4 regions of the Desulfovulcanus sp. genome follow, and region 2 is predicted to be linked to each of the others. Evidence: predicted binding sites of a transcription regulator. Region 2 holds the regulator's gene; each other region holds the start of a gene.
The links. The regulator sigma-54, encoded in region 2, starts transcription at its own class of promoters, with help from an activator protein. The targets are predictions, from matches to a motif close to CTGGCACGGNNNNTGCTT.
Positions count from the first base shown of each region.

Region 1 (7,259 bases), on a different contig from region 2:
GGTACACCGCCTAGTGCTGCCCCGCCAGCCACTTCCATGGCAACTTTCTCGTTCACTGAATATTCAAAATAATAGTCACCCTGCGGGGCCAAACGATAAAAAGTATCTGGCACCTCTGACGACGGAGTCCCAGGATAGCATGAAACAAAACCTATTCCCGCCTCTATGGCCCCGCGCACAATGGCCTCATTACCCAGAAGAAGATGCCTTTCGCCGCTTCTGTCTTCAAGCAAAATTTGCGACATAAACTGACCTCACTTTTTACTCATGGCACATAGCCAGCTAATACCAATTCTTCTCTGCCTAGGAGTTTTTTGCTCAATGCTAACTGCTTATTTTTTTCTTTAGTGTCTGAATCTTATAGTCAAAAAACTTTGTCTCGCCACCTTGGACGCTTGCCTTTAACTCTTCATAAGCAGCCAAAGCTTTGGCCCAATCTTTGGTCTTCTCAGCCAGAAACGCTATTCTCTGAGCTACTTGTTCATTATATTCTTTGGGAAAAGCTTCTTTATTTTTCTCTAAAACTTCAAGGGCTTGGGCATATTGCTTGTTCAACTCCAATGCCTTGGACTGACCCAAAACAGCAACGCGTTTAAGGTGTTCATCTACTTCCTGCGCTGTTGCCAATTCACCGAAAACCCGAGCGGCCTGCTCGTAATCCTTGTTTTGTATATAAATTCTGGCCAATTCTAACTGTACACTAATTTTTAATTCTTCAGGAGCAACTTTCAGAAAACCTTTTAGGGCATTGACCTTGGCTTTATCGTCCTTTTGAGCTAAAATTTTTCCCAATTCATTAGTTGCCTTTTCCTGCCGACTCTGCTGATAAAAATTATATCCAGAATACAATCCTGCCGCCAGAACAATAGCAGCAATAGCAAAGCCTATTGGTTTGATATTATTTAAGATTTTTTCTAAAAACGGATGAATGGTTTCATCTACCTCTTCTTCGATTTCCTGGATCAAATTTTTTTCCCTTTCTTTTTCTGACATTTTTCCTCCGGAGCTAAAATTTAATTCTCATTTAGCTTACTTTAGTTAGCCATGGCCACAGTTTCTACAAAAAAGTCTTTCAACCAAATGACGAATCAAGAAAAACTGTTGTAATTTAACCTATTGACTTAACTTTAAAATTCGCCAACCCAACCATGCAACATTTCGGATACCACTTTTTGCAGGCGATTGACTTAAACAATATTGTCAAAAAGGTCAAAGGTTATTTATAATAATAGAAAAAGTTCTTGGAGCTATAAAAAATCGATTGAGAAGAAATCTAAATTGAGGAAAGGAGGAAAAAATAAAAAGAGCGGGTTTGCCCCGCTCTTTTTTAATGATCATATAATTATTTAATGATCACATACATTTTGACCTAGTTCCAGTTTTTTGTCCAAGTAAGCCTTAACAATCTCTTCCGGCTTTCCGCCTTTTGCTCCTACCACGACTTTAACTCCCTGCTCAGTAAACAAGCTCTGGGCCCTGGCCCCCATACCACCGGCAATAACAAGATTTGCACCCTGTTCACTCACCCATTTGGGCAAAACACCCGGCTCATGCGGAGGAGGAGTTAAAAATTCCACGCCCAGGATCTCTTTTTTTTCCGTATCCGCTGTAACAAAGGCAAACTTCTCACAATGACCGAAGTGCATACACAACTCACCACCAGCCGTGGGAATTGCTACTTTTATCTCTTTACCCTCGACTTCTGGTAGTGAGCTTTCTACCGAAGAAACATCCTTTTGCTCTTCTTGCAGTGTCCCGGCCAGCTCCAGAATAGGCTTGATTATTCGTCCTAAAGCCTTGGCTGTTTCACTTTCATGATGGGTTTTAACATAGATATATCCTTCATCTCCGGACCTTACCACTTCCGGATCCATGGGGATGCTGCCCAAAAAGTTCACTCCCATTTCCCTCGCCAGGGCTTCACCGCCACCAGAGTTAAAAATGTCTACCCTCTCACCACACTTGGGACAGACAAAACCACTCATGTTCTCCACGATACCTAATATGGGATTTCCTAATTGGTGACAAAAAGTCACTGAACGACGCACATCGTCAATGGCCACGCCCTGGGGAGTTGTGACAATTACTGCATAGGCAGAGGGTCCTATCAATTGCAAGGTAGACAGTGGCTCATCACCTGTGCCCGGAGGACAATCCACAACCAGAAAATCCAGGTCACCCCAAGCCACGTCCTCAAGGAATTGCTTGATCAAGCCCATTTTTACCGGACCACGCCAGATTACAGCCTCTTTATTATCCGGCAACATAAATCCCAATGACATAACCCACAGGTTCTTGCTCCAGGGAACCGGTTCAATATAATCCTTTTCAATATGCGGTTTTTCATTGCTCAAGCTAAGAAGCCTGGGGATAGACGGGCCGTGCACATCCACATCAAGCAGGCCTACCTTTTGTCCCGCCATGGCCAGACCTACGGCAATATTAGCTGCAACCGTGCTCTTACCCACTCCGCCTTTACCAGATAAAATAACCAGTTTGTGTTTAATTCGACCCATTTTTTTCTGTAACTTATCTTCTTTTTGGGTCGCGCAACCTCCTCCCGAACATGATCCACATTTGTGTTCTGCCATATCTTCTCCTCCTAACTTTATAACTCTCTCATTTAAAGTTTATTCTCTAATGGCTTAATAAAGTCTAGTGTTTGGCTATTTTGAAATCTATAGAGTCTGCGGCCAAACCACATTTTGACTACCAGATTAAAAATCCTGGTTTCTTGAAAGCATTGCAAAGGGCTGGGGCCAGGCATTTGCACCAACATAAAAGAAATCAGGATTGACAAAATTATAAAAAATTGTCCTCTGAGTAAGGTTAGGCCACGGAATCCATAAAGTATGATCTCCCAATCGGCATCCTGATATAATTGTAAGGTATAAATATATAGTTGCATGAGCAGTAAATCGGCTCCGAAATTTAGCACTTAATAAACGCAAAACCTTAAATGTAAACTAAAAAGTCATCATTTTCTGCCAAATCTTTTCAATTTCTTTTCCCAAACCGTGAGGGTCAAACTCTACCACAGACTTTCCTTCAATCTGGGCCCGGGTAAATTTTATATCATAAGGCAGGCTGCCCAATACGGGAATTTCTGCCTTATGACAATAATCTTTAATCCGCTCGCTAATCGAAACATTTATATCTGCCTTGTTTAAAATAACCAGGCACTGGATATTGAAATGCTGCGTCAATTCATGAACACGACGCATATCGTGTTCAGCAGAAATAGTCGGTTCCACAACTATTACAGCCAGGTCAGCATTGGTCAAAGAAGCAATGACCGGACAACCAATACCAGGCGAACCATCCACAAGTACTAGCTCATAACCATACTCCCTAGCTAACTCAGCGGCTTTTTTGCGCACTGTAGTGACCAATTTACCGGAATTTTCCTCACCAATGCCGAGGCTAGCATGAACCATGGGGCCAAACCTGGTATCGGAAACATATAAATAACCACAATGGCTGGGCGACATTTTGACCGCATCTGCAGGACAAACATATGCACATACTCCACAACCCTCGCAATGCTCAGGCAAAACTTTAAAACCATCAGATATGGCGCCAAAACGACATTTTTCTCTACATTCTCCGCATTCAATACATAATTCAGGATCGATAGTTGCCTTTTCTCCGCTGATAAAATCGTGTTTTTCTTTTATTTGTGGATGCAGGATAAGGTGTAAATCTGCCGCGTCCACATCGCAGTCTGCCAGGACTTTTTTCGGCCCCAGAGCAGCCAGGCTCGATACAATACTGGTCTTTCCAGTCCCCCCTTTGCCACTGATAACCACTATCTCTTTCATCGTGCTCCCCCTAAACCATCAGTCAGCTTGTTAATCTCCATCCACAATCCCTGGTATAAACCCTTAAATTCCGGAAAAGCATCCACTAACAATTTTCCCTGAGAATAGGCCTGTGCAGCCTCCTGCACATGGGGGAACCTGGCCAGCACAGGGATGTTTTCTGCATCCAAATATCGCAAAACAGCATCATCGCCCATACCGTCTCTGTTAATGACCACCCCAAAAGGATAGTTTAGTTTGCGAGTAAGTTCTACGGCCAGTTTCAAGTCATTAAGGCCAAATGGAGTAGGCTCGGTGACCAGAACAACAAAATCCGCCCCTTCCAGGGATTCAATCACCGGGCAACTTGTCCCCGGAGGACAGTCCAATATCTGCACATCACCAGGATTTGCATATTGTTTTACTTTTTTAATCAAAGGCGGGGCCATGGCTTCGCCAATGCGCAAAAGGCCACTGTAAAACTTTAGTTTATCCTTCCTGGCGTGACGAACAGTGCCGAGCTCTCTCTGGCCATCCAGCACAGCCTGAGCAGGGCAAACAAGCTTACACAGTCCACAACTGTGACATAATTCCGGGAATACCAGCACCTCACTGACCATCCAGATCAATGATTTAAACCGGCACTCCTGAACACACTTTTTACAGCTTTCGCCCAAACATTTTTGAGTATCTATTTCAGGAACCGTCACGTATTCTTTAAATTCCTCATCAAATTCTTGCATAAGAAAAAAATGGGCATTTGGCTCTTCTACATCACAATCAATAAAGCTGACTTCTTTTCCTTCTCCCATTAAATACCTGGCCAGATTAACAGCAACAGTGGTTTTGCCTGTGCCTCCCTTGCCACTGGCAACTGCAACGCGCATATCACCTCCTAAAACTTACGGGTCATTGGCGCCCCACAAGACGGACATTTAGTATCCACACAAGGCACTCCAGGCTGATGTTGGGCCTCGGCTCCGCATTGAGGGCAAACACACACAGCACCAGGAGAAGAACAACATTTGCCCATGCCCTGGCCTTTTTGCCCTTGGCCTCTACCCATACCTTTCCCCTGACCACCGCCACAACATCCTTGTCCCTGTCCTTGCTTATTATTTCTATTCCACACCATGCTCCACCTCCGTTTTTTGAAGTTAAGAAGTTAGGAAAAATTCCTCCCCTCCTATCTTCCTCACATACATACATATAAGGGCAGGATTCGGATATTATCCTGCCCCATGCCAACTGAAACCCCTTAGCCATTAATCTCGTCCAGTCTTTTCCTTAAATATTGAAGTTGGTTTTCAAGGGCGTTTATTCTATAGCTGATAAGATTTTTTTCATCTTCAGTACTCATAGACGCCGGACCATATCCGTATCCACGCCCCAACCTGCAGCGGCCAAGCCTGAATCCCCGGCCTCGGCCAAATCCTCCGGCCAAACCGAATCCTCTTCTGCTAGCAAGTCCACCGCCAAAACCGGTGCAACGGCCCAAACCACGGCCTGTCTTTGCTCCTTGACCGATTGGTCCTGTTCCATCAAAACCTGGCATTTTATTACCTCCTTTTTTTAATATTGAATGTTAAATGTTTAATGTTGAACGAAAGAAAACGTCGAGCGTTGACCCTAAATTAGAGGCAGGTATCTAAGCAGCCACCTGCTTTCTTCTAATTCAACATTCATAATTCAACATTCAACATTACCAGTGCCCTGGCTTATCTGCTTCCTCGGCCTTGTTTAACCGACCATTTCTAAAGTCATCTATGGCCTGAGCTACTGTTTTAGATCTTACCAGATAAACATCAATACCGCCCTTTTCCAAGGCCAAAAATGCCTTGGGTCCAACATGGCCCGTAATCACAGCCTTTGCTCCTGTCTGAGCAACATTTTGGGCGGCTTGAATCCCTGCTCCCTGGGGCAGATTCAAGTTTTGATCATTTGACACATATTCAAATTCATCCGTGTCCAGATCATAAATAATAAACCCCTGGGCTCGGCCAAATCTACTGTCCATAGATGCATCCAAACTATTGCTTTGAGCAGTTATAGCTATTTTCATTTCGACCTCCTCCTTTTCCCTGCCTCTGCTGCCTTCTTCTAAAATGACATCCCGCCCCACTCCGGCAACCTGGCATGGTCAATTTATCCAAGCTGTTATTCTGAAATGCGGACAAAACCTGTTCAACTGTCCCAGCGATCCATGGGATGACCAGAATGCCTACATTTTGTAGTATACGAATGGTGCAACCGCTAATTCCACCACAAATTAGAATATCTACCCCGCAGGATTTCAGTAATGAGATCAAACCAGGCAGATCTCCTAACGGGAGGGAGAGTTGGCCTGCGGGGCAAATTTCATTATTTCCCAATTTAAACAGTAACAAATCCGACGCATTATCAACTATAGCAGCGAGACGTTTGCCGTAACAGGCCAAGCAAATTGTCTTTTCTTCATGCTCATTCATCATCCTGTCCCTTAATTAAGCACTTTCGGTGCCAAACATTTTTTTCAATAATTTCAGGAGAATAAAAAAATCGGACTGTCTGAGGGAAATTATTATGGGCTAATTTTGCGCCCACAAAAAAGGTATGGCGGGCTAATTTTGCGCCATTTTCTGGCAAGGTGAGCATACGGCGAAGGGTCCTTAAGATATTTTCACAGTTCGCCACAGTTAGGGGAAGTAGAGGCACGGTGACCGAACCCTACCTAATTTCTTCAAATACTCAGGGCGCAGTATTGAAACGCAAAAAATTCAAAGCTCATACCAAGAAACAAAAATTTATTTTGCTTCTTTACTTCACACCTCAAAAAATTTTGAAAAAATTAACATTATGAAAAAGTTAAAAAAATTTGAAGGACTGTTACAAAAAGTAGATAGGAGTCAATGCCAAAGAAGAGCAGATTTCAAAATTTGACAAACCCGATCACAACCTATTGATAAAATTACCTCTAAACTACTAAAAGAAAGCCAGTACTGGTATCATGAGTAGAGCTAGCCCTGGGGGCCGGCTCGCTTTGCCTGCCAACCCCAAGCAGACATCCTAGCGGACAGAGTCTTTAACATCAAACACTAAACTGAAAACAAAGGAGTTGCCGTAAGGTAACCATAGTCAAAACTATGAGCCGACGGACAGAAACCCCATACAAGCTTTAGGGTCGCAAAGGTGCAAGACTTCAACAAGACTACCAATCAAAACCACACACTAGAAAAAAATAACCATCTGCTCAAACAAACCAGACACGGAGCATCAATTAATGCAGTTATTAAAGCCGATCCAATATTTTTTTAACCCAGAGCAATTTTTTTAAAAAAATTGCTTGACAGTTTCGAGCCCTTTATCTATTCACCCTTTCTCCGGTTGACGGATGAACTCAAATTGCCTGCTCCTAGACAAAAAAATTGAAAAAATTACTTGACATACGACACGGATAAAAATAAAAATATTCTCTCTGCG
Region 1 is NZ_CEYAEZ010000031.1:7,366-14,624, forward strand. It holds gene iorA (indolepyruvate ferredoxin oxidoreductase subunit alpha) at 1-245, opposite strand, end outside; gene AC3WVG_RS06475 (tetratricopeptide repeat protein) at 325-993, opposite strand; gene AC3WVG_RS06480 (iron-sulfur cluster carrier protein MrpORP) at 1,347-2,591, opposite strand; gene AC3WVG_RS06485 (ATP-binding protein) at 2,967-3,821, opposite strand; gene AC3WVG_RS06490 (P-loop NTPase) at 3,818-4,687, opposite strand; gene AC3WVG_RS06495 (hypothetical protein) at 4,710-5,066, opposite strand; gene AC3WVG_RS06500 (DUF5320 domain-containing protein) at 5,059-5,355, opposite strand; gene AC3WVG_RS06505 (NifB/NifX family molybdenum-iron cluster-binding protein) at 5,503-5,862, opposite strand; gene AC3WVG_RS06510 (NifB/NifX family molybdenum-iron cluster-binding protein) at 5,831-6,271, opposite strand.
Region 1: the regulator sigma-54 is predicted to act here: its motif matches at 6,286-6,303, upstream of AC3WVG_RS06510 (NifB/NifX family molybdenum-iron cluster-binding protein).

Region 2 (7,259 bases):
TTTGCCCGCTAAGAATCCTAACCTGCAGAAGTGGAAAGAGTTGGTGTATAAGATCCGTCATCCCAAGGGCAGAGTGTGCATTGGAATAGTTGGCAAGTATGTGGACTTGAAAGAGTCATACAAAAGCTTACATGAAGCCTTGGTTCACGGTGGTGTGGCGAATGATCGGGCTGTGGATCTTAAGTATATAAATGCTGAAGAACTTACTCCTGAGAATGTTGCCGAAAGGCTTAACGATGTAGACGGTATATTGGTGCCCGGCGGTTTTGGCTCAAGAGGGGTAGAGGGAAAAATTTTGGCTATCAAATTCGCTCGTGAGAACAAAATTCCTTTTTTTGGCATTTGTCTGGGTATGCAATGCGCAGTTATTGAGTTTGCTCGCAATGTATTAGGTCTTGAAGGGGCCAATTCTGAAGAGTTTGATGCAACTACCCCCTATCCGGTCATCTATTTGATGAAGGAATGGTATGATTTTCGGAATAAAACAGTTCAGAAAAGGCAGGCAGACAGTGAAAAAGGCGGAACCATGCGTCTTGGGGCCTACCCTTGCGTGTTAAAGTCAGGGACCAAGGCCTTCGAAGCCTATCAAGTACCTGAAATTATGGAAAGGCATCGACACCGCTATGAATTCAATAAAGAGTTTGCTCAGGAGTTTGAGCAAGGAGGGATGATTATCAGTGGTCTCTCTCCAGATGAGACCCTGGTGGAGATCGTGGAGATTCCTGACCATCCTTGGTTTGTGGGCTGTCAATTTCATCCGGAATTTAAATCCAATCCCATGCATGCCCACCCTCTATTCCGGGAGTTTATCCGCGCTGCATTGCTGAAAAGGAGTGCGTAGACTCAATAAACTCAATAAACTCAAGGGCAGGCATCGCGCCATGGGCGGGACCTGCCCTTATAAGACAAACCCAATGAACTCAATAAACTCGAATCTATTTGAAAATAGCCGGCAGTCGCTGTTTTTCATAGCCGGTCCCTGTGTTCTTGAGAGTCTAGACTTGGCTCTTAAGGTTGGTCTGAGGTTGGCTAGGATAGCGCAGAAGTTGGGCGTAACTGTGGTCTTTAAAAGTTCTTTTGATAAGGCGAACCGGACATCCATCAAGAGTTTCAGAGGCCCGGGGCTAGAGACAGGTCTTGACTGGCTTATGAAAATAAAAGGCGAAACAGGTCTGCCCATACTTACAGATATCCATACTCCTGATCAGGCTGAACCGGTGGCAGAAGTAGTGGATGTCATTCAAATACCAGCTTTTTTATGCCGGCAGACCGATCTTCTTGTGGCCGCAGCCCGTACGGACAGGATTGTTAATGTAAAAAAAGGTCAGTTTGTCGCCCCATGGGATATGGAGCAGGTAGTCGAGAAAATAAAACAGAGTGGTAATGATAAAATCTGGCTTACAGAAAGGGGCTCCAGTTTCGGGTATAATAATCTTGTAGTTGATTTTCGGTCTCTGCCCATAATGCAACAATTTGGCTTTCCAGTAATTTTTGATGCAACCCACTCGGTTCAGCTTCCCGGGGGCAAAGGCAGTTGTTCCGGAGGGCAACGGGAATTTGTTCCTGCTCTGGCCCGGGCTGCTGTTGCTGCCGGGTGCAATGGAGTGTTTATGGAAGTACATCCCGACCCAGACCATGCCCTGTGTGATGGTCCAAATTCTTGGCCATTAGATAATGCCTTATTTTTATTTAAAAAATTACTCAGTCTTTGGAGGAGCTGTTATGTTGGCTGAAGCTTTGGCCAGAGAGGTAAAACTACTCATTTTGGATGTGGACGGCGTATTAACTGATGGCGGACTCTACTATGACATGCACGGTCAGGTGATGAAACGGTTTAATGTCCAAGATGGCTTAGGTATTAAGTTGGCTCAGGCTGCGGGTTTGGATATAGCCGTTATATCAGGCCTGGACTCACCTATTGTAGAACACAGGGTCAAAGAACTAGGCATCCTTGATTACTATCCTGGTTTTCAGGATAAGTTGCCTAAATTGGAGGAACTAAAGTTTAAGAAGGGGATTGAGTATAGCCAGATGGCCTTTCTTGGCGATGACTGGGTGGATGCTAAGCCCATGCAATTGGTTGGCTTGCCAATGGCTGTGGATAATGCCAGACCGGAAATCAAGGCCTTGGCCAAATGGATAAGTACTGTCACAGGAGGTCATGGGGCTGTGCGTGAGGCCATTGATTTTTTGCTCACCTGTCAGGGCAAGAAGGAAGATTTGTGGAAGAATTGGACTCTATAGATGCTGAAAAAAATAATTCCCTTTTTTTTTATAGGCTTGTTCCTGGTGCTCTTTATCTGGCGCTGGCCGTTTAGCTTTACGCCCGATAGACTAAAAAATAAAAATGATCTGGCAGTTGACCTTTCGCTGCAAGGTATTGTCCTCAAACAGGGAAGAGATGGACAGGTCATTTGGGAATTAAAGGCCAAAAAAGGAACTTATAGTGAAAAGAATAAAGAAATTTTTTTAGACGAACCAAGAATAATCTATTATTTAGGGCAGTATAGGAAAAAGCTAAGTATTTTGGCACCGCTGGGCAAGGTTAATCAGCAGAAGGATCAAGCTGAGCTCTGGCCGCAAATTACAATTTTTTATCAGGATTTGACGGTGAAGGCTGAAAGGGCCGAGTATCGTGGGAGGTCTAGGAAAATATTTTTACTGGGAAAAGTTGAGTTAGTTAAAAGAGATATGAGCATTAGAGCTGAGAATGCAGTTATTGATCTGGATGAGGAAACCATTGAGGCTACCGGCAGGGTGAAGACAGTCGTTTTAAGGCAAAAGGCAAAAGCAGAGGAGATTATGAGAAGATGAAAAAACAAATTATTTGCCTTGTATATATATTTCTTTGTCTAAGTTCTGTATTATGGGCGAAGGAAATAAAAAAAGAGACGCCCACAAAAATTACCTCAGATAAGATGATTTATCAAAGCAAGACAAACAAGGTGATCTTTGAAGGCGATGTCTATGTCTGGCGGCAAGATTTTGAACTCTGGGCGGATAAGCTTTTTGTGTATTTCAAGGCAAAAAAAGAGACAGGGTCTAAGGTGCAAGGCTCAACTCAGGAACTGTTCGGGCCGGATTCTGGTGATATTGACAAGATTGTGGCCGAAGGCCGAGTGCATTTTATACGCCAGGATAAAAAGGGGGAATGTGCCAGAATTACTTATGACCCAAAAACAGAAGAGATCAAAATGGAAGGAAATCCAAGACTTATAGAAGGAAAGAACGAGATTTGTGGTCAAGTTATCATTTTGAACCTTAAAGATAACACCTCTGAAGTCATAGGTAACTCCAAACAAAGAGTTCAGGCTATATTTTTTACTCCCCCTAAGAAAGTTGGGAGCCATTAATGTCTGTTGAATTGAGAGCTCTGGATTTGCATAAGCAGTACGGAATGCGCGAAGTTGTGCGGGGCATTTCTTTGAGCCTGAAGCAAGGTGAGGTGGTAGGACTTTTGGGACCTAATGGAGCCGGCAAGACCACAACTTTTTATATGTTGGTAGGTATAATCGCTCCAAGCAAGGGGCATGTATATGTAGACAATAAGGAAATAACCAATTTGTCTTTACCAAAAAGAGCAAAACTTGGTCTTAGCTACTTGCCTCAGGAAAGTTCCGTATTTAAAAAATTAACTGTATTGGAAAATTTGAAACTTATTTTGGAATATACTCCACTAAGCACTAGGGAACAGGGACAAAAGGCCCAGCAACTAATGCAAGAATTGGGCATTCAGAAATTGGCAAGTCAAAAGGCTTCTTTTTTATCTGGCGGAGAGAGAAGAAGATTAGAGATTGCCCGGGCCCTGATCCAGGATCCTAAATTTATGCTTCTTGATGAACCATTTGCGGGCATAGATCCCATTGCTGTTGATGATATTCAGAAAATAATTTTGCGTTTGAAAAAAAAGAACATTGGTGTGCTTATTTCAGACCACAATGTCCGTGAGACATTGCGTATTTGTGATCGGGCTTATTTAGTCTATGACGGGCAGGTAATTTTGAATGGAACCCCAGAGGAAATTATTGCTGATTCAAGGGCCCGAAGAGTCTATCTGGGAGAATCTTTTTGCCTTTAGGTTTTAAGTTGATTTTTTGTCATTTACACTAACTATTATCTTGGGTAGATTAACAGAACGTAAACAATTCGTAGTTTGCGTATGAAAATATGAACTTGAAAACGAGTATTGCACTACTATTCACTTAAATAAACAAATAACATCCATCGGTTACGCACGATATTATGGCACTTGAGTTAAGACAGCAACTAAAGCTCTCTCAGCAGCTAGTCATGACACCGCAATTGCAGCAAGCAATTAAATTGTTGCAATTGTCCAGAGTGGAGCTTGTCGAGGTAGTTCAGAAGGAACTATTGGAGAATCCCATGTTGGAAGAGGCAGATCCTGAGGTTGCCTTGGAAGATGACAGTGAACTTTTAAAAAAGAATGACCAGCTGTCTGAACTCAATGTGGAAGAAAAGGAGTTGGTTAAAAGCGCTGATTGGGAAGACTATCTTGGTCAATTTTCCAGCGCTTCCAAACAAGCTCTGGCAAGGGAAGTAGAGGTTCCAGAAGAGGTCCAGTCTCTTGAAGCAAGATATGCTACCAAGCCATCTCTGGAAGGTCACTTACTCTGGCAATTGCACTTGTCTGACTTTACCGAAGAGGAAATGGAAATCGGGGAAGAAATAATTGGCAATCTTGATTCCAGGGGATATCTGGCCGCTTCTGTTGAAGAAATAGCCGAGACACTAGGTGTGCAGATAAAACAGGTAGAAGAGGTGCTGAGGCGAATTCAACGATTTGATCCTGTTGGGGTAGCAGCAAGAAGTCCACAGGAATGTCTGCTGGTGCAGTTGGAAGCGTATGGTGAAACAGATCCAATATTAGTTAGTTTGGTTAAAGATCATCTGGAAGACATTGAAAAGAGAAGGTTCGCTCCTTTACTGAAGAAATTTAAGATCAGTAAAGAGTTGATGAAGGAATATCTGGACTTGTTACAACGTTTGGATCCATATCCTGGATCGAGTTATGGTGGAGAAGATGTAGTTTATATTAGTCCGGATGTATTTGTATATAAGTATGAAGATGATTTTGTAATTGTTTTAAATGATGAAGGCCTGCCTAAACTACAGTTGAGCCCCTATTATACTGGAGATTTAAATTTAAGTCGCGGTAGGAAAAAGAGCAATATAAGCGCTGATGAAGAATATATGCAGGAAAAGATGCGTTCAGCCATGTGGTTGATGAAGAGTTTGCATCAAAGACAGAGTACCTTGTATAAGGTTATGGAGAGCATTGTTCGCTTTCAGCGTGATTTTTTTGAGCACGGAGTAAGTAAATTAAAGCCCCTTATTTTAAGAGATGTGGCTGAAGATATTAATATGCATGAATCTACAGTAAGCAGGATTACTACGAATAAGTATGTAGCTACTCCGCATGGTATTTTTGAGCTAAAATTTTTCTTTAACAGTGGATTATCCACAGATGATGGTAGTCAGGTAGGGTCTGAGAGTATAAAAGCAGCGATTAAGAAGATAATTGAGTCCGAAGATCCGAAAAAGCCTTTGAGCGATGAAGCTATTGCCAAAAAATTAAAAGAGGAAATTGATGTCAATATTGCCCGTCGGACAGTGGCCAAATATAGGGCAGCTTTAAATATCCCTTCCTCTTCGAGGCGGAAGAAAATTTTTTAGTAAGTTATGTAGTGTTTATAACACGGGCTTTATGGAGTTTGTAGTTGGTTGTCTTTATTGATGTGTCTACAAAAAAAAGGTTATTTTTATAACTTGATTGGACCCCGCCATAGCGGGATAATAAACCCAATAAACACCAAAAGGGGGGCTATTTATGAAGATTAAGTTTAATTTCAAAAATTTTGAACCTTCTGAACATTTAAAAAAATATGCCCGGACAAGATTGGAAAAGATATCTAAATATATAATTGATAGTGAAAATGCTGAATTGCAAGTCAATCTGGAAGTGGAAAAGTTCAGGCATATTGCGGAAGTAATTTTGACTGGAAAAAATTTACATATTTCTGCTAATGAAGAAAGCGAAGATATGTACTCAAGTATAGATTTAATTGTAGATAAAATTGAAGCTCAAGTCAAAAAAATTAGGGACAAAGAAAAGGACAGATATAAAAAGAAAAAAGGAAAGTCTGTCCGTATGGATGTCATTAGTTTCAGCCAGAGCGAATCCGGTCAAAAAGAACCTGTTATTGTTCAGACAGATCAATATGAGCCAAAACCAATGTCAGTTGAAGAAGCAGCAATGCAACTGGATACTTTAAACTATGATTTTTTAGTTTTTCTTAATGCAGACACAGAAAGAGTAAATGTTATTTATAGACGGAAAAATGGTGATTTTGGCCTAATAGATCCAGGGATTTAATGAAATGAAGTTAGTTCATTACTTAGATGAGGACTTAATCATTCCAAACCTTACAGCCAGGACTAAATCTGAGGTCCTGGCTGAACTTATATCTCCATTGGCAGCCAAATTTACTTTTATTGATAAAGCTCACGTACATGAAGTCTTACTTGACCGAGAGAAATTGGGCACCACGGGGATTGGAGACGGGGTTGCTATTCCCCACGGCAAACTGGAAAATCTCGAAGATGTACTTTTGGTTGCCGGTCGAAGTCTTGAGGGGGTTGACTTTGATGCCCTAGACCATAAGCCAGTACATATCTTTTTTATGTTACTTGCTCCGGAAAAGAGCGCAGGCAAGCATCTTAAGGTTCTGGCTTTTGTGTCCAGACTTCTTCAAGACGTCACTTTTAAGGAGTCTTTTTTAGGAGCAAGGGACAAGCAGGAGCTATGGAGTTTTTTAAGTTCTGTTTAATCTATTTGTAGAGATTAAGGTTCAGAAATTCAAAACTCAGAACCCAGATTAACACATTGTCTAAAAATAGAAATTTTCCAATTATAATTATTACCGGTTTATCCGGGGCAGGGAAGAGTACTGTTTTAAAGGTTTTCGAAGACCTCGGATTTTTTAGTATTGACGGTCTGCCTGTCAGCCTGGTTCGATCATTAATCGACCTCTTTGTTAAAGAAAATCCCAAGGATTACCGAGGGCTGGCTTTAGGCATGGATTTGCGTCAGCAGGATTTTATCCAGCAGTGGGCAACGGTCAGGGATAGCTTGCAAAAAGATTGTCCTGCCTGGCAGTCGCATATGCTAATTTTTTTAGAAGCCTCTATTCCGGTTCTTGTTCGTCGCTATGCCACTACCAGACGGCCTCATCCGCTGG
Region 2 is NZ_CEYAEZ010000007.1:14,224-21,482, reverse strand. It holds gene pyrG (CTP synthase) at 1-841, shown strand, start outside; gene kdsA (3-deoxy-8-phosphooctulonate synthase) at 915-1,733, shown strand; gene AC3WVG_RS02085 (KdsC family phosphatase) at 1,723-2,244, shown strand; gene lptC (LPS export ABC transporter periplasmic protein LptC) at 2,245-2,814, shown strand; gene AC3WVG_RS02075 (LptA/OstA family protein) at 2,811-3,353, shown strand; gene lptB (LPS export ABC transporter ATP-binding protein) at 3,353-4,078, shown strand; gene rpoN (RNA polymerase factor sigma-54) at 4,243-5,694, shown strand; gene hpf (ribosome hibernation-promoting factor, HPF/YfiA family) at 5,849-6,394, shown strand; gene AC3WVG_RS02055 (PTS sugar transporter subunit IIA) at 6,399-6,848, shown strand; gene rapZ (RNase adapter RapZ) at 6,905-7,259, shown strand, end outside.

Region 3 (7,259 bases), on a different contig from region 2:
GCCACATCTCTCGTATCCGTGTTGGTCATGCTTTGAACCCGAACAGGGTTATCACCGCCAACACCTACAGAGCCGATTTTTACTTCCTTTGTTCTTTTTCGTAAAATCATTTAGTGTTTGATTGCTAATTGATGTTAGATGATTATCTGCTCAGAAGGGATTCAAGCCTCCGCTCTTGAATCTTGAAATTCACTATCCTATTGAATAACAAAAGCCGGAAACAAACACAACTATGTCAAGTAAGATCAAATTAGCAGTAAGTGCTTGCCTACTGGGGGAAAATGTGCGCTATGACGGCGGGCATAAGCTGGAACCCATCATCCGCGAGAAACTTGGTCCTTTTGTGAATTTTATCCCTATTTGTCCGGAAGTAGAATGCGGTTTGCCAATACCTAGAGAACCTATGCGACTAATGGGTAAACTCAACAATCCACGGCTAATGACTATTACAACCAGGACCGATCATACCCAAAAAATGAACGACTGGGCCAGGAAAAAACTAAAGGTATTGGCAAGACAAAATGTTAGCGCTTATATCTTTAAAAGCAAATCACCGAGTTGTGGACTAGCCAAAATTAAAATCTATGGAGACCACAACCAGCCTATAGGCGTGGGCGCAGGCCTCTGGGCCAGGATGTTCATGCAGCGCTTTCCCCATGTCCCTGTTGTGGATGAGGCCAGCTTCTATGAACCCGGATTTTGGGAAATGTTTATTGGCCGTATGTTTTCAACCAAGTAGCACGTAACCTGCCTTACAATTTGTGGTCTTTGGTCCCGGTATAAGTAAATGCTTTTCTGATCATTTTAAAATATCTGCCTTTATCAATGCCAATGACCTGTCCGCAGGGACACTTGATTTTCTCCCCATCTAATTTGTAAGCATAAATCCTGGTTATCCTGGTCTTGTGACAACGCAAAACTTCTCCAGGACCTACTTTTTTATACTTCCAAAGTTTTTGTTTACAAGCTGAACATCTAATAGTGAGCATAATCAACTCTTTTAAAAAAAACACCCGCTCAGCATCACACTACAGGAAGAGTTTAAGCAGGCATTGACTATTGTTCAAGAAACATTATTGTTGTTCTCTCAAATATTGTGTCTTACCTAGTTTCAATGATCAAACATTCAGAAGTCAAGCGTGAGTCAAGACTTCTGACGGAACAAAGGAGTCTGGTATGGAAATAGTTGACGTACTCATCGTTGGTAAAGGTCCGGCTGGCCTTTCTGCGGCCATTTACACTTCTAGGGCAGGATTGAATACCTTGATCCTGGGATGCGCCCCGAAAGTAGCGGGCGATTATGATATAGACAATTATTTTGGTTTTCCGGAAACGATTTCAGGCAAAAAATTAATCGAATTAGGCCAGAAGCAGGCCCAAAAATTTGGAGCCAAAATCCGCTGTGAAAAGGTCCTAAGTATTTATCAGCAAGAGGATGGACTATTTAAAGTCAAGACTGAAAAAGGAGAAGTGCTGGCCAAAGCAGTAATCCTGGCAACAGGCGTATCCAGAATCAAACCAGGAATTAAAAACCTTTCTGACTATGAGGGCAAAGGAGTATCTTATTGTGTCAGCTGCGATGGCTTCTTTTACCGGAACAAAAAGGTCATGGTCCTGGGCGAAGGTATTTTTGCGGCCAATCAAGCCATTGAACTCAAGGAATACACACCACATGTAAAAATTTGTACCCAAAATAAAAAAATAACCATGACTGAAGAGTTTAAGGAGAGGTTAAAAAAATTAGATATTCCCGTCATTGAGAAAAAAATTGACTATCTCGAAGGAAAGGATTTTTTAGAACGCGTAGTTTATAGCGATGGAGAAAAAGAAGAAGTCGATGGTTTGTTTGTTGCTATGGGAGAAGCTTCCTCTCTGGATTTCGCTTACACCCTGGGTATCACTCGCAAGGGAGTATTTATTGAAGCTGATGCCGAACAAAAAACAAATGTGCCTGGTGTATTTGCTGCTGGGGACTGCGTGGGTCGTTTTTTACAGATTAGTGTAGCTGTCGGGGAGGGAGCTATAGCCGCCCGTTCAGCAATTAATTATGTCAAGAGATTAAATCGCAATTCCTGATTTGTTATAGGCTATGAAAAAAAGATGATGTAATCCGCCACGAACTTTTTGCCCAAACACAAATTAAAAACTTCAATTTATAAAAAAAATATTGACAACAAACCATAAAAAAACTAACAGCCTTCTTTTGCTTATCTTGGGCCTATAGCTCAGTTGGCAGAGCCCCCGGCTCATAACCGGATGGTCCCAGGTTCGAATCCTGGTAGGCCCACCACTAAAGGAGATAATTTGCTGTTCAAATCATTCCAGCAATCAGCACAGCCTATTTTGAGGCAAGTTATACTAAAAGGTGCTTCCTTAAAACCAATGGGAGCACCTTTTTTTATTCTGAACAATGCATTACCAACATCTTATTAATCTGATTGAACAAACAGCTCCTCTTTCCCTGGCCGCGGATTGGGATAATAGTGGTGTGCAAATAGCAGGGAAAAAAAAGAATATAAAAAAACTTGCCCTTGCCCTTGAGCCAAACCTAGAGATTATAAACACAGCTCTGGATCAGGATGCTGATTTTATTCTCTGTCATCATCCTCTGACATTAAAACCGCGGCTTCCAAATCGCTTAGACCCCTTTCACTCCATTTTAAGTAAGCTTTTAAAGGCTGAAACCTGGCTCTATTCTGCGCATACCTCTCTGGATGCCAACCCGGATGGTCCAGTCAACTGGCTAGGCGCGAAATTGGCGCTCAGAGAAATGAAAGTGCTCGCCCCAATGTCTGTGGATACAACGCAAAAAACCTTTGGTTTTGGCTGTATTGGTTCCCTCCCAGAGGCTGTATCAACCCAAACGTTCCTGATCGGATTACAAGCGATACTCCCTGAACAAAAATGGCGTTTAATCGGAAACAAGCCACAACAAGTTGAAAAGATAGCTTATTGTCCTGGTTCAGGAGCTGAGCTGGCTAGCAGAGCGTTCTCTTTGGGGGCTGACATTTTTATAACCGGGGATATTAAATATCATCAAGCCCTGGAAATTATCGAACAAGGTTTCGCCATTGATGTAGGACACTTTATTTTAGAAGAAAAAATGATGTACTACTGGTACAAAGAACTAAAAAATAAACTTGACCTGGAAATCTTCTTTATTCCAGGTAAAGATCCTTTTTATAGCTAAAGCAAACTACAAAATTAGTGAGGAGGCATATACACATGTACATTGAACAAATTAAAAAATTGGTTGAGTTACAGGGACTAGACTCCGAGCTCCTTGTACTCAAAGAACAACTAGTTGAGGCACCAAAACATCTTGAAGAGTTAAGAGATAAATTCAACACACTCAAAGAACAAAAGAGCCAGATTAAAGAAAAGCTGAGCATTTTAAAAGAACAAAAAGGCAAGCTGGAACACGATATTGAAGAAGATGCAAATAGGATTCGAAAAAGCAAAAATAAATTAATGATGGTGGAAAACGCTAGAGAATATCATGCCATGATGCGCGAATTGGACAACCTGGAAAAATTAAATCGCCTCAGGGAAGAAGAATTAAGCAATCTTTTGGAAGATCTCCAGGCCCAACAATCTGTGTACGAGCATCTTACAGAGGAAATAACCTCCTTGGACGAAGAAATCGTTGAACAACAATCATCCTTGGATAGTGAACTGAAAAAAATTAATGCTCGCATCCAGGAATTGGAAGAAAGCAGAAAAAAGGCCTGTACCAAAGTGCCAGCTCCTATCCTCTCCAGATACAATTTCATCCGCGAACGCCTGAACAATCCGGTAATAGTCTCTGTAACTAACGGAGTGTGCAACGGTTGTTTTATCAGTATACCTCCTCAAACTTTTATTGAATTACAAAAAGGTGAACAGATCCTAAGCTGCCCAAACTGCCAGCGCCTTATATATTGGGAAGAGCACTTTTCCCCTAAAAAAAATGAAGATTAGTGACTACTGGCTAAAAAGGTTATCTCGCCTATCATCTAGTTGCCCTTAATATCTTGCCATAAGAAAAAAAATGATTATTATATAATTTCAGGAGTTGGACAGGCTATCGCCCCGCACCCACTTTGTACACGGTAAGTTTATGTTATGAAAAGAAAGTTGATTAGGGAAAGTTCTTTAAAGCAATTCAACTTACCGCGTACAAAGTGGGTGCGGGGAGGAAAGTCCGGGCTCCACAGGGCAGGACGCTGGGTAACGCCCAGTGGGGGTGACCCCAGGAAAGTGCCACAGAAACAGACCGCCCTGCACCCACTTTGTGAACGGTAAAACGAAGAGCTAAAAGTTTTTTAGAGCAGTCCAATTTACCGCGTACAAAGTGGGTGCAGGGTAAGGGTGAAAAGGTGGGGTAAGAGCCCACCAGTTACTGCGGTGACGCAGTAAGCTAGGCAAACCCCGTCCGGAGCAAGACCAAATAGGAAGGCGCTTGAGACTGGCCCGGTCGATGCCTTCGGGTAGGTCGCTTGAGGCAGAGAGAAATCTCTGTCCTAGAGGAATGATAGCCATCTGGTTAGCCTGAGTTTTCAGGTAAGCCAGAGACAGAACCCGGCTTATCGTCCGACTCCATTATAAAAAATACAAGGTGTAAAGTTATTTCTGACGCAACTGCAAAAAGTTCTACTTTTTGCAGTTGCGTCATTCTTGTCTTGATTACACATAAAAATATAGCAACACAGCAAAAAAACACTAAACTCTAAATGAACTCGATCTGGGTCATCCTCCTTGCTGCTGGTCAAAGTTCCCGCCTGCAAAAACAAGGAATTGCACAAAAAAAACAATTTCTTTCCTGGAAAGGCTATCCCCTTTTCTGGCATAGTGCGTTAAAATTTGCTAAGATCCCGGAAATTAAGGGGATAATATGCACTTTTCCCCCTGAAGACGTCACTTATGCCCAAAATCTCACTAAAGAATTAAAGAAGAAAAAACCTCTTGGCATTCCCTTTTATCCAGTACCAGGTGGGGAGCTCAGACAAGATTCTGTCTATAATGGTCTGAAAAATCTACCTCAAGAATGTGACTATGTACTGGTTCATGATGCTGCCCGCCCCTTTTTTTCAGCAAAACTTGTAGTCAATTTAATCGAGAGTTTTGCTCCGGATTTAGGCGGTGTGATCCCGGGACTTGCCTGCAAAGATACCATAAAAAAAGTTTCGCAAAACCTGGTTCTTAAAACTTTGGATCGAAAACAGTTGATGGCAGTGCAGACCCCCCAATTCTTCCCTAAAGATACTCTAATCAAAGCCCATGAAAAGGCCCGGAAAGAAAATTTTACTGCTACTGATGATGCAAGCATGGTCGAAAACCTGGGATTATCCATACGGGTCATCCCGGGCGAAGAAAAAAATATAAAAATTACTACCAAAGAAGATCTGGATATGCTCACGGAAAATACCCCTACTCCTGTTCCCTGTGTTGGATTTGGTTATGATGTCCATCGCTATGGCGGACCCCGGCCAATGATTCTGGCCGGAGTTCCAATCCCTGGTGGACCAACTGTTTTTGCCCACTCTGACGGTGATGTCCTCTACCATGCCTTAACAGACGCCATATTGGGCTGTTTAGGTGCAGGCGATATTGGCGAACATTTTCCTGACTCTGATCCACAGCATGAAGGGCAAAGCAGTTCTGTTTTCCTGACTGAAGCCCTGCACATGGCCCAGAAACAAAATCTTAGGCTCACGCATATTGACTTGACCATAGTTGCTCAGGTACCCAAACTTGCTCCTTACAAAAAACAGATCAAAAAAAATATTGCCGGTCTAACAGGGCTTCGGCCTGATCAAATCAATGTCAAAGCCACTACCGAAGAAGGACTTGGTTTTACCGGCTCTAAAAAAGGCATAAAAGCCATTGCTGTGGTTACAGCAATTAAAGAGGAAATTGGAAAGACAGGAAATTAGGAAACCATAGGAAGGAAAAGATACTTAACTAACCATCACCAACACTAACACCAACACTTAAAAATGTATCTATACAATACAATTGCTAGAAAAAAACAAGAGTTTGTGCCTCTGAACAACAACACCGTGCACATGTATGTCTGCGGGATTACAGCCTATGATTATTGTCATATTGGCCATGCTCGCTCCGCAGTAGTCTTCGATGTTCTGGTTCGGTATTTAAGGTCTCTAGGATATAAAGTTAAATTTGTACGCAACTTTACAGACATAGACGATAAAATAATTAAAAGGGCCCAAAAAGAAGGACTGACAACTGAGCAAGTTGCCGAGAAATATATCCAGGCCTTTTATGAAGACATGGATAAACTAAATATCTTGAGAGCGGATATTGAACCCAGGGCCACAGAGCATATTCAGGAGATGATAGACTTAATTCAGGTGCTGGAGGAAAAAGGTTACGCCTATAGAACAAAATCCGGAGATGTCTATTTTCGAGTGCGCAAGTTTAAAGACTATGGTCGCTTATCTGGTCGCAACATCGAAGAGCTCCAGGCTGGTGCACGCATAAATCCTGGCGAAGAGAAGGAAGATCCTCTGGACTTCGCCCTGTGGAAAGCAGCCAAACCAGGTGAGCCTAAGTGGGATAGCCCTTGGGGAGAAGGACGTCCTGGCTGGCACCTGGAATGTTCTGCCATGAGCGCAAAATATCTGAATCAACCCTTTGATATCCATGGCGGTGGTCAGGATCTCGCCTTTCCGCATCACGAAAATGAACGGGCCCAGAGTGAAGCCGCATATGATCAAGAGTTTGTTCGTTATTGGGTGCATAACGGTTTCGTTCAAATAAGCGCTCAAAAGATGTCTAAATCCCTGGGCAATTTTGTGACCATTCGAGATATACTGGCCAATTACCTACCTGAAGTGCTCAGGTTCTTTCTTTTAACCAAACACTATCGCAGTCCACTGGACTACTCTGCAGACGCCCTGGATGAAGCAGAAAAGGCCTTAAAAAGGATCTATACCGCCAAAGAATTGTTAGAAAACAAGCTCGAAAGTACCAAGTGGAGTAAAACCAAACTTCCGGAAGAAATCTTTACCGAACTAAAAAATCTGGAACAAAAATGGCAAGAGGCCATGGATGATGATTTAAACACGGCCAAGGCTTTGGGATATATTTTTAATACCATCCGCCTGGCTGGCAGGGTTTTGGAAAACAAATCCTGGCGCAAAAGCGAGCAAACCAAAGAACTTTGCCAGCAAATCTTAAATATCCTGGACAAATGGGGCAATATCCTAGGCCTGTTCACTCAGGAGAGCGTCACTTTTCTAAAGGACTTAAGGGAC
Region 3 is NZ_CEYAEZ010000026.1:8,530-15,788, reverse strand. It holds gene ispG (flavodoxin-dependent (E)-4-hydroxy-3-methylbut-2-enyl-diphosphate synthase) at 1-110, opposite strand, end outside; gene AC3WVG_RS05845 (2-thiouracil desulfurase family protein) at 233-739, shown strand; gene AC3WVG_RS05840 (hypothetical protein) at 753-989, opposite strand; gene AC3WVG_RS05835 (NAD(P)/FAD-dependent oxidoreductase) at 1,177-2,076, shown strand; tRNA gene AC3WVG_RS05830 (tRNA-Ile) at 2,215-2,290, shown strand; gene AC3WVG_RS05825 (Nif3-like dinuclear metal center hexameric protein) at 2,411-3,190, shown strand; gene AC3WVG_RS05820 (zinc ribbon domain-containing protein) at 3,226-3,960, shown strand; RNA gene rnpB (RNase P RNA component class A) at 4,113-4,584, shown strand; gene ispD (2-C-methyl-D-erythritol 4-phosphate cytidylyltransferase) at 4,713-5,915, shown strand; gene cysS (cysteine--tRNA ligase) at 5,979-7,259, shown strand, end outside.
Region 3: the regulator sigma-54 is predicted to act here: its motif matches at 4,448-4,465, upstream of ispD (2-C-methyl-D-erythritol 4-phosphate cytidylyltransferase).

Region 4 (7,259 bases), on a different contig from region 2:
TCCTAAAAACTTCAACGTCAAATGCCAATTGCCTTTCTTGGTCCAGGATAGTCTGGATTTAAAACGGTTTTTCCACCTATCCTGAACTTCCTGCAGCTTTTGTTGATATGCTTCGGGTACCGAAATACCAATAAACAAACGCATTTTCCCCTCTCTCACTTACTTACACATCAACCCACTTACCAACCCTTCTATGGCCTGTTGCACACTTTGTAACTTAACCTCCTGCCTATCTCCGGAAAAGTTAAACCTTTTCGCCCAATTTTTACTTTCTATTTGCCAGGCCATAAACACTGTGCCTACTGGTTTATCTTTTGTTCCTCCGCCTGGCCCGGCAATGCCTGAAATGGCTACCCCTACCTGAGACTTGGTTAGGTTGCATACTCCACGCACCATCTGAAGGACACAGGCTTCACTTACGGCGCCATATTTTTCAATAACCTCGGCTTCTACATTTAAAAGAGAAATCTTCATTTCATTGGCATAAGTAATAACCCCGCCGACATACCAGTTTGAACTACCAGGGATATTGGTCAGGGTGTGGCCCAAGAGTCCACCTGTACAAGACTCAGCCGTGGACAGAGTCCACTTTTTACGGACTAAAAGTTCAGCCAAAAACAATACCCTGCTTTCTTCAACCATCACAAGACACTCCTTGTCTGCACTTCAGAATCAACTTTACTAATCATGATTTCACCCAAAACAGAAGGCTTACTCAACCTCTAGTAACCCAACTAAGGATATCAGCAAGAAAATCAGTGTTTAAACTCCTGGGCATTCATATTTAATCTCTTTAGAATCTTTTGTAAGGAAACCCTTTCCAATCCACTAAGTCTCGCTGCTTCAGAAATATTACCTTTTGTCTTACGCATGAGCACTGTGACATAATTGCGCGTAAAATTATCTATAACCTCGGCTTTGGCCTGTTTGTAGGGTTTCAATTCTATAGATTTTTCCCCATTTCCTTTAGTTACCAGAGACAAAACCGGCATATCAATGGTATCCCTGCTTGAAAAAACAACCAGACGCCGGACAAAATTGATCAGTTCGCGAATATTCCCGGGCCATTCCTGGATACTGAGCCAGGCCATAACTTCCGGACTGATCTCTTTGGGCGGAATATTTAACTCCTGGCAAGTTTTTAAAACAAAGTGCTGGGCCAGAAGAGGAATGTCTTCTTTTCTCTCTCGCAAGGGAGGAACCTCAATAGTCAATACATTCAAACGATAATACAAGTCCTCGCGAAAAGTATTATCTTTTATCTTGCTTTCCAAATCCTGATTGGTAGAGGCCAGAATACGTACATTCACCTTGTGGGCTGTAGAAGAACCTACTGGCCTGATTTCCTGATCCTGCAGGACCCGCAATAATTTGGTTTGAATTTGTAGGGAAATATCCCCAATTTCATCAAGAAGAATACTTCCACCATTGGCTGCCAGAAACAAACCTTTCCTGTTTCTGTTTGCGCCGGTAAATGCACCTTTGACATGACCAAAGAGCTCACTTTCCAAGAGTTCACTAGGGATAGCAGGACAATTGACACTAACAAGTGGTTTATTGGCCCGTGGACTCAACTTATGTACCATTTTGGCCACCAATTCCTTACCTACCCCGGATTCACCCAGAATAAGTACTGTATAGTCAGATCCGGCTACGGCACAGATTGTTTCCTTTAACCTCTGAACACTTTTACTCTGACCTATTATGACCTGGTCCAGCTCACATTCTCCAGCCAGAGATTTCAGCCGAAAATTTTCCCTGAGCAGCCTGCTACGCTCCACTCCCTTTTCCACAACCCGAAACAGCAGATCCTGATCAATGGGTTTGGTCAAAAAATCATAAGCACCTGCCTTCAAAGCCTGTACAGCAGTCTCCACGCTGCCATATCCTGTGAGTAAGACCACACTGACGGTCGGTTCAATCTCCAGAGTTCTGTCCAGAAGTTGTAATCCATCCATTTCCGGCATGCGTAGGTCTGTTATCATCAGGGCAATAGACTCTCTCTCCAGAATATCCAATGCCTCATCTCCTGATCTTACGGCAAAACAAACCAGATCAGGGTATTGGCTCCCAATCAACCTACACAGACCATGTGCAAAATCTTCTTGATCATCAACGACTAAAACACCAAACTTTTTTTCCATGACGCTCCAAGATTAATTATTCAGCGATCGGTTAAAGTTGACCCAAGGACGACTTGGCCACTTGTCCCTATCCAATAAACTTAACAAACACAATTAAACAGCACTTCAAAAACAGCTCCATTGTCATTTCTAACCCTGATTTCTCCACCCATTTCCTCAACCAGGGTGTAAACAACAGCCAGTCCAAGTCCTGTTCCCTTGCCTGGCTCTTTTGTCGTATAAAAGGGATCAAAGATCTTTGCCTTTTCCTCTAGTTCAATGCCTGGCCCGTTATCCCTTACACTGAGCACAATACGATTACTTTCTTTATCAATATCAACCCTGAGCTCAATTCGCCCGGTGCCTGACGGAACAGCATCCAAACTGTTTAAAAACAAATTGGTTAAAACCTGTTCGAGGGCTGTTCTATCCGCGACAATTAAAGGTAAAGGTTTCACTATATGCGCGGTGAACTCCACCTTGCGCATATCAGCCTGCACTTTAAACACAGATATTAACCCTGAAATCACTTCTTCCAGGTCAATCTCGGTATTTTTCGCTTGTTTGGGCCTGGCAAAGTTTAGTAAATCCTGTAAAACTTTCTGGGCCATTTTAGTATGTTTAATAATCACGCTCAGATCTTTAATCTGCTGCTCATCTTCAAGGCTGCCTCTCAATATTTGAGCATAGCATAGAATTACTCCCAGAGGGTTATTAATCTCATGGGCCAACCCTGCAGCTAGTCTACCCACGGCAATCATCTTTTCTGACTGCTGCATCTTAACTAGCATATTTTTTTCTTTGGTAACATCGCGCACATACAGGACAATTCTATCAGCACCTTTTAAAGGATAAAAATTAAATACAAAAATTCTAGAATCAACTGTAAGCTCTTTACTTAAGGGAAGATCATGGTCCCTCCCTTGTTCTTTAAGTAAAGCAGCCTGTTCAAGGACAATAGTTTTCAACGATGGCTTCTTATGAGAGACTTCAAAAAGATGAACGACTTTATCCGCAGCAGAATTTTTCATTATTATCGAACCGTTACCATCAAGGAGCAGCAGAGGATCGGAAATCCCTTCAAAAATTGATTGCAACATGGTTTTTTGTTTAAGCAGTTCATCCAGAGCCTGGAGATTTTCAATGGCAATAGCCAATTGTTGGCCCAGTGCAAGGAGTACGGACTGCATCTGTCTTGAAATCCGCACCGGTCGGTTCCAAAAAAGACACAAAAGCCCCCAGGCTGCCTCACCGGACAGGACAGGGATATAACAATGATCCTCAGCAAACACAGGCTGGTTCTGAGCCACCAGCATTTCCCAATTCTTGGGTAGCCTGGGAGGCTTATCCTTTTCTGGCCAGGAATAGAAAAAATGGCTGGCGATTGAACAAATATAGGTTACCTGGTCCACTTGGAACCGTTTGCCTATAAGTTCCATGGAAGCAGAAAGTAAATCCGCCCTACTTAAGCTTACATTCAACCTCGACAAAAGCTCGACAAATAAATTTACATCTAACCTTCTTTCCTCGGCTTCCTGGGCCAGTTCCTTGGTCCGCTCCTTGACCATCCTTTCCAAGTTCTGAGCATAGTTCTGTAATTCTTTTCTGGCCTTTCTCAAATGCTGGGCTAAATCCTCGGTAGCATAAATAATCTCATCAATTTCATCGTCCACTTCAATATTTTCTATTAGTTTCTTTTGCTTGTAATCATAGTCAAAATAGGTTTTAAAAATATCGAGTATTCTTCGCAAGTTATGTACAACCAGACGATTAAACAAGACATTGACTACGGCAAAGAAAAAAATGCCACCGGCAAAAACCATCAACGCGTATGAAACAGAGGCCTCACGAATATGCGTTACTGCTGATTGAACAGGAATTCCAACAGCATCCAGCCCAGCAAGCTCCCCGACTTTATGTCCAAAGCCTCTTTTGGAACCATAAATATTTAATATCTCCTTTGGAGCATCCTGGGGATGACCATGACAGCGCATGCAGCTCTCTTCAAACCTGACCGGTCTGGCCATTAAATAATACTCATTTCCATTAATCTTTTTGTATCCCTCCCAGTCACTTTCAGAACTATTCCGAAAGTAATTAATTAACTCCAATTCAATGGTGTTGGCCTCAAATTTTGGATTCCTGGCATTAATGGCCACTCGGCGATAATAAAAATCCTCATTAATTAAATTCATGTTCTCCATAACCTGCCGAGAAACATAAGATGTAGACATAGCCTGAAGTAAAAACTTGTTAGGCCAAAGTTCATACATCAGGGGCCTGAGCGTACGGCGGACATAGTTCTGGACAGCATCAACCTGGGCAAATACAAGATGTGCCTTTTGCTGAACCTCGGATGTCAGTAGGCTTTTTAAGTGAAAATAAAGAGTAGCAGCTAAAAAAAACCCAACGCTCAACATGATTAAAGTCAATCCGCATATAAACTTAGTCTGTATCCTTTTAGACTTAAAAAAAGTCATCATTCCTCCATATAAAATTCAGAACTCAAATTTTTTGGTTGCTTTTGTTTCAATCCCTGTCATTCTATGTTATCTTTTCTGATAGCGATGTTTTTCAGTGAGGAAAAATACCTCTGAACCGGACAAAATGTCCGGAAAAATGAGCTTAAACAATACCTGTAAGCAAGCTCAAATGATATCTAGAGTCTGTGGCCAAACCCTATTTTGATCACCAGATTGAAAATCCTGGTTTCTTGAAAGCATTGCTAAGGGCTGGCGTAACCCATCTTGGCGAAGCTTGCGGCTAAGCAGAGCATCGGGGCGACAAAGCTAAATATCCGGGACTCTTTGCAATAACTATCGACAATAAAAAGAATATTCATTTACCCTGAATATCCCATTATGCTCTGCCCGCGAGCAAGCCTTAGATGGGTCCAGGCATTTGCACCAGCATGAAAGAAATCAGGATTGAAAAAATTATGAAATATTGTCCTCTTAACTAAAGTTTGGCCACAGACTCTCTAATTAAAATTAGTTAAGATTAGGGAAACGAAAATCAACCGTATAAATCGAGTTTCGTAATAACCTCCCCCCAAACCCAAACTCTCTAGCTGATACAAAAAACAAAATTTTGCAACCTCAAACATACATCCTGCTAACTCAAGTTTACACTCAACACAGAGTCAAAAAATTAAAATCAATAATTTCAACATATTACAAAAGCAAAGAGCATGGCACATGTTTTGCTGATGTAGAAAAAAAAATTATAACGGGAGGTTTTTTATGGCAAACGGTCAAGTTGGTCGTCCCAGCAATGGTCCTTTGTGGATCATTAGTATCATCATGCTGGGCTATGCGTTTTTGGTGAAAGCCGGCGTACTCGATGGGATCATGCACAGCCTGCACACTCATAAAAGTGCTGACCTGCAATTTATTTTAAGCATTGTCGGCGGTGTTTTGGGTGTTGCTGCGGCCGTACTGCGTCAGGCCAGAAAAGATAAACCAATGACAAATTTTGATACTTTTGTCCTGGAAACAATTCCAGGGATCCTTTTTATCCTGATTCTGGCCATGGGTATCCGCTGGTATGCAGAACCAATTGTTAAAATTATCAGTAACAACCTGGTTCCGGTTATTGGCTTCAAGATCCACAAGGTACTCAACCTGAACTATGTTGTATTGGGTATCCTGGTTGGTATTATTATCACTAACACCTGGGGAATCCCCAATTTTGCGGCCTCAGGCGTTAAAACAGCCCGGTTCGTTCTGAAGATGGGTGTTATCCTCTTGGGTGCCCGTTATTCTTTCGCTGAATTAGCTAAATTGGGTATGGTTTCCGTCTGGATGATCGGTTTTTTTGTTATGGGCACTGTTTTCTTTGTTCTCTGGCTTGGGCGTATCTTCCGTCAGCCTAAGTCCATGACCGGAGTTCTTTCAGCGGGTATGGGCGTATGTGGTGTTTCCGCTACCGTTGCCTGTGCTCCTGTTGTTCGGGCCAAGTGTTCAGAAATGGCCTATACAATTGGTACTATTCTTGGTTGGGGCGTTCTTTGTATGTTTGCCTTCCCCACCATTGGTAAGATCGTGGGCATGAACCCCACCCAGTTCGGTGCTTGGGCCGGAACAGGTATCCTGAACTCCGCCCAGGTAGCTGCTGCTTGCTTGGCCTTTAACGCTGTTGATATCCACACCTTGAAAGTAGGTGAAATTTTCAACATTACACGCGTTTTGTTCTTGCCCATTATTGTTTTGGTGCTGGCCACCTGGTATGGCAAGAGCGAAGGTACCAAACTTTCTTTTAAAGAAGTTGTCATTGATAAATTCCCTATCTTCGTACTCGGTTTCTTGCTCTTATTCTTCCTCTCCTCTTTAGGTTTATTCAGCCCTCCAAGCCACTATAAGGGTAAATACCTGGATTTCAGCTATAATAAGAGAACTGAAGTCACAGCAGAAGAATTGGCTGTCATTGGTGAAGCTGTAAAAGCAGGCGTTCCAGGACTAACTGCGGCAGAAAAGGAAGCACTGGAAGATCTTTACAAACAGAGACAAATTGCTGGTGACTACAAAGACAGGAACAATAAAAAAGTATTTGATGCCAAAGCCCGCAAGAGAATGGAAGCCTTGCAATCAATCTTAGCAAAGGCCAAGGCTAAACAAATCTCAATTTCCAAAGAACTCAAAAGTGCCATTAAACACGCGGTAAAACAGGTACATAAAAAATCCAAGACTATTGTTGTTCTTACTGATGCCATGATCTGGTTCTTTGCCTATGGTCTTATTGGTCTTGGTATGCAAATTACCAAGAAAGCCCTGGCACAAGCTGGAGGCTGGCCACTGGTCATGGGTGCCATTTCAGGTACCGCCAAGGCAGTACTGTCTTTTATCGTGGTCATGTTCTTTGTTAAAGATGTTGTCTTAAAGTAAAAGGAGATAAAATATGGCCGAAAATAATTGTGAAAACAAATGTGGCGTCCCTGGCGCTGACGACCAAAAAGTAATGGAAGAGCGTGCGCTGTCCGTGTTTGCCAGCGAGCGCAACGAAGACCTGACCGCCTTAGTACTGGTCATGATCGTTGTCTTTTTTGTTCTACTTTTTACCAAATGGCTGGCTTAAGCTCAGCTTAAACAAACTAAGGGGGCCTTAGGCCCCCTTTCTAATCAAAAATTTTAAACGTAA
Region 4 is NZ_CEYAEZ010000081.1:151-7,409, reverse strand. It holds gene thpR (RNA 2',3'-cyclic phosphodiesterase) at 1-144, opposite strand, end outside; gene AC3WVG_RS10625 (CinA family protein) at 160-642, opposite strand; gene AC3WVG_RS10620 (sigma-54-dependent transcriptional regulator) at 756-2,144, opposite strand; gene AC3WVG_RS10615 (c-type heme family protein) at 2,225-4,606, opposite strand; gene AC3WVG_RS10610 (YeiH family protein) at 5,366-7,006, shown strand; gene AC3WVG_RS10605 (hypothetical protein) at 7,020-7,196, shown strand.
Region 4: the regulator sigma-54 is predicted to act here: its motif matches at 5,314-5,331, upstream of AC3WVG_RS10610 (YeiH family protein).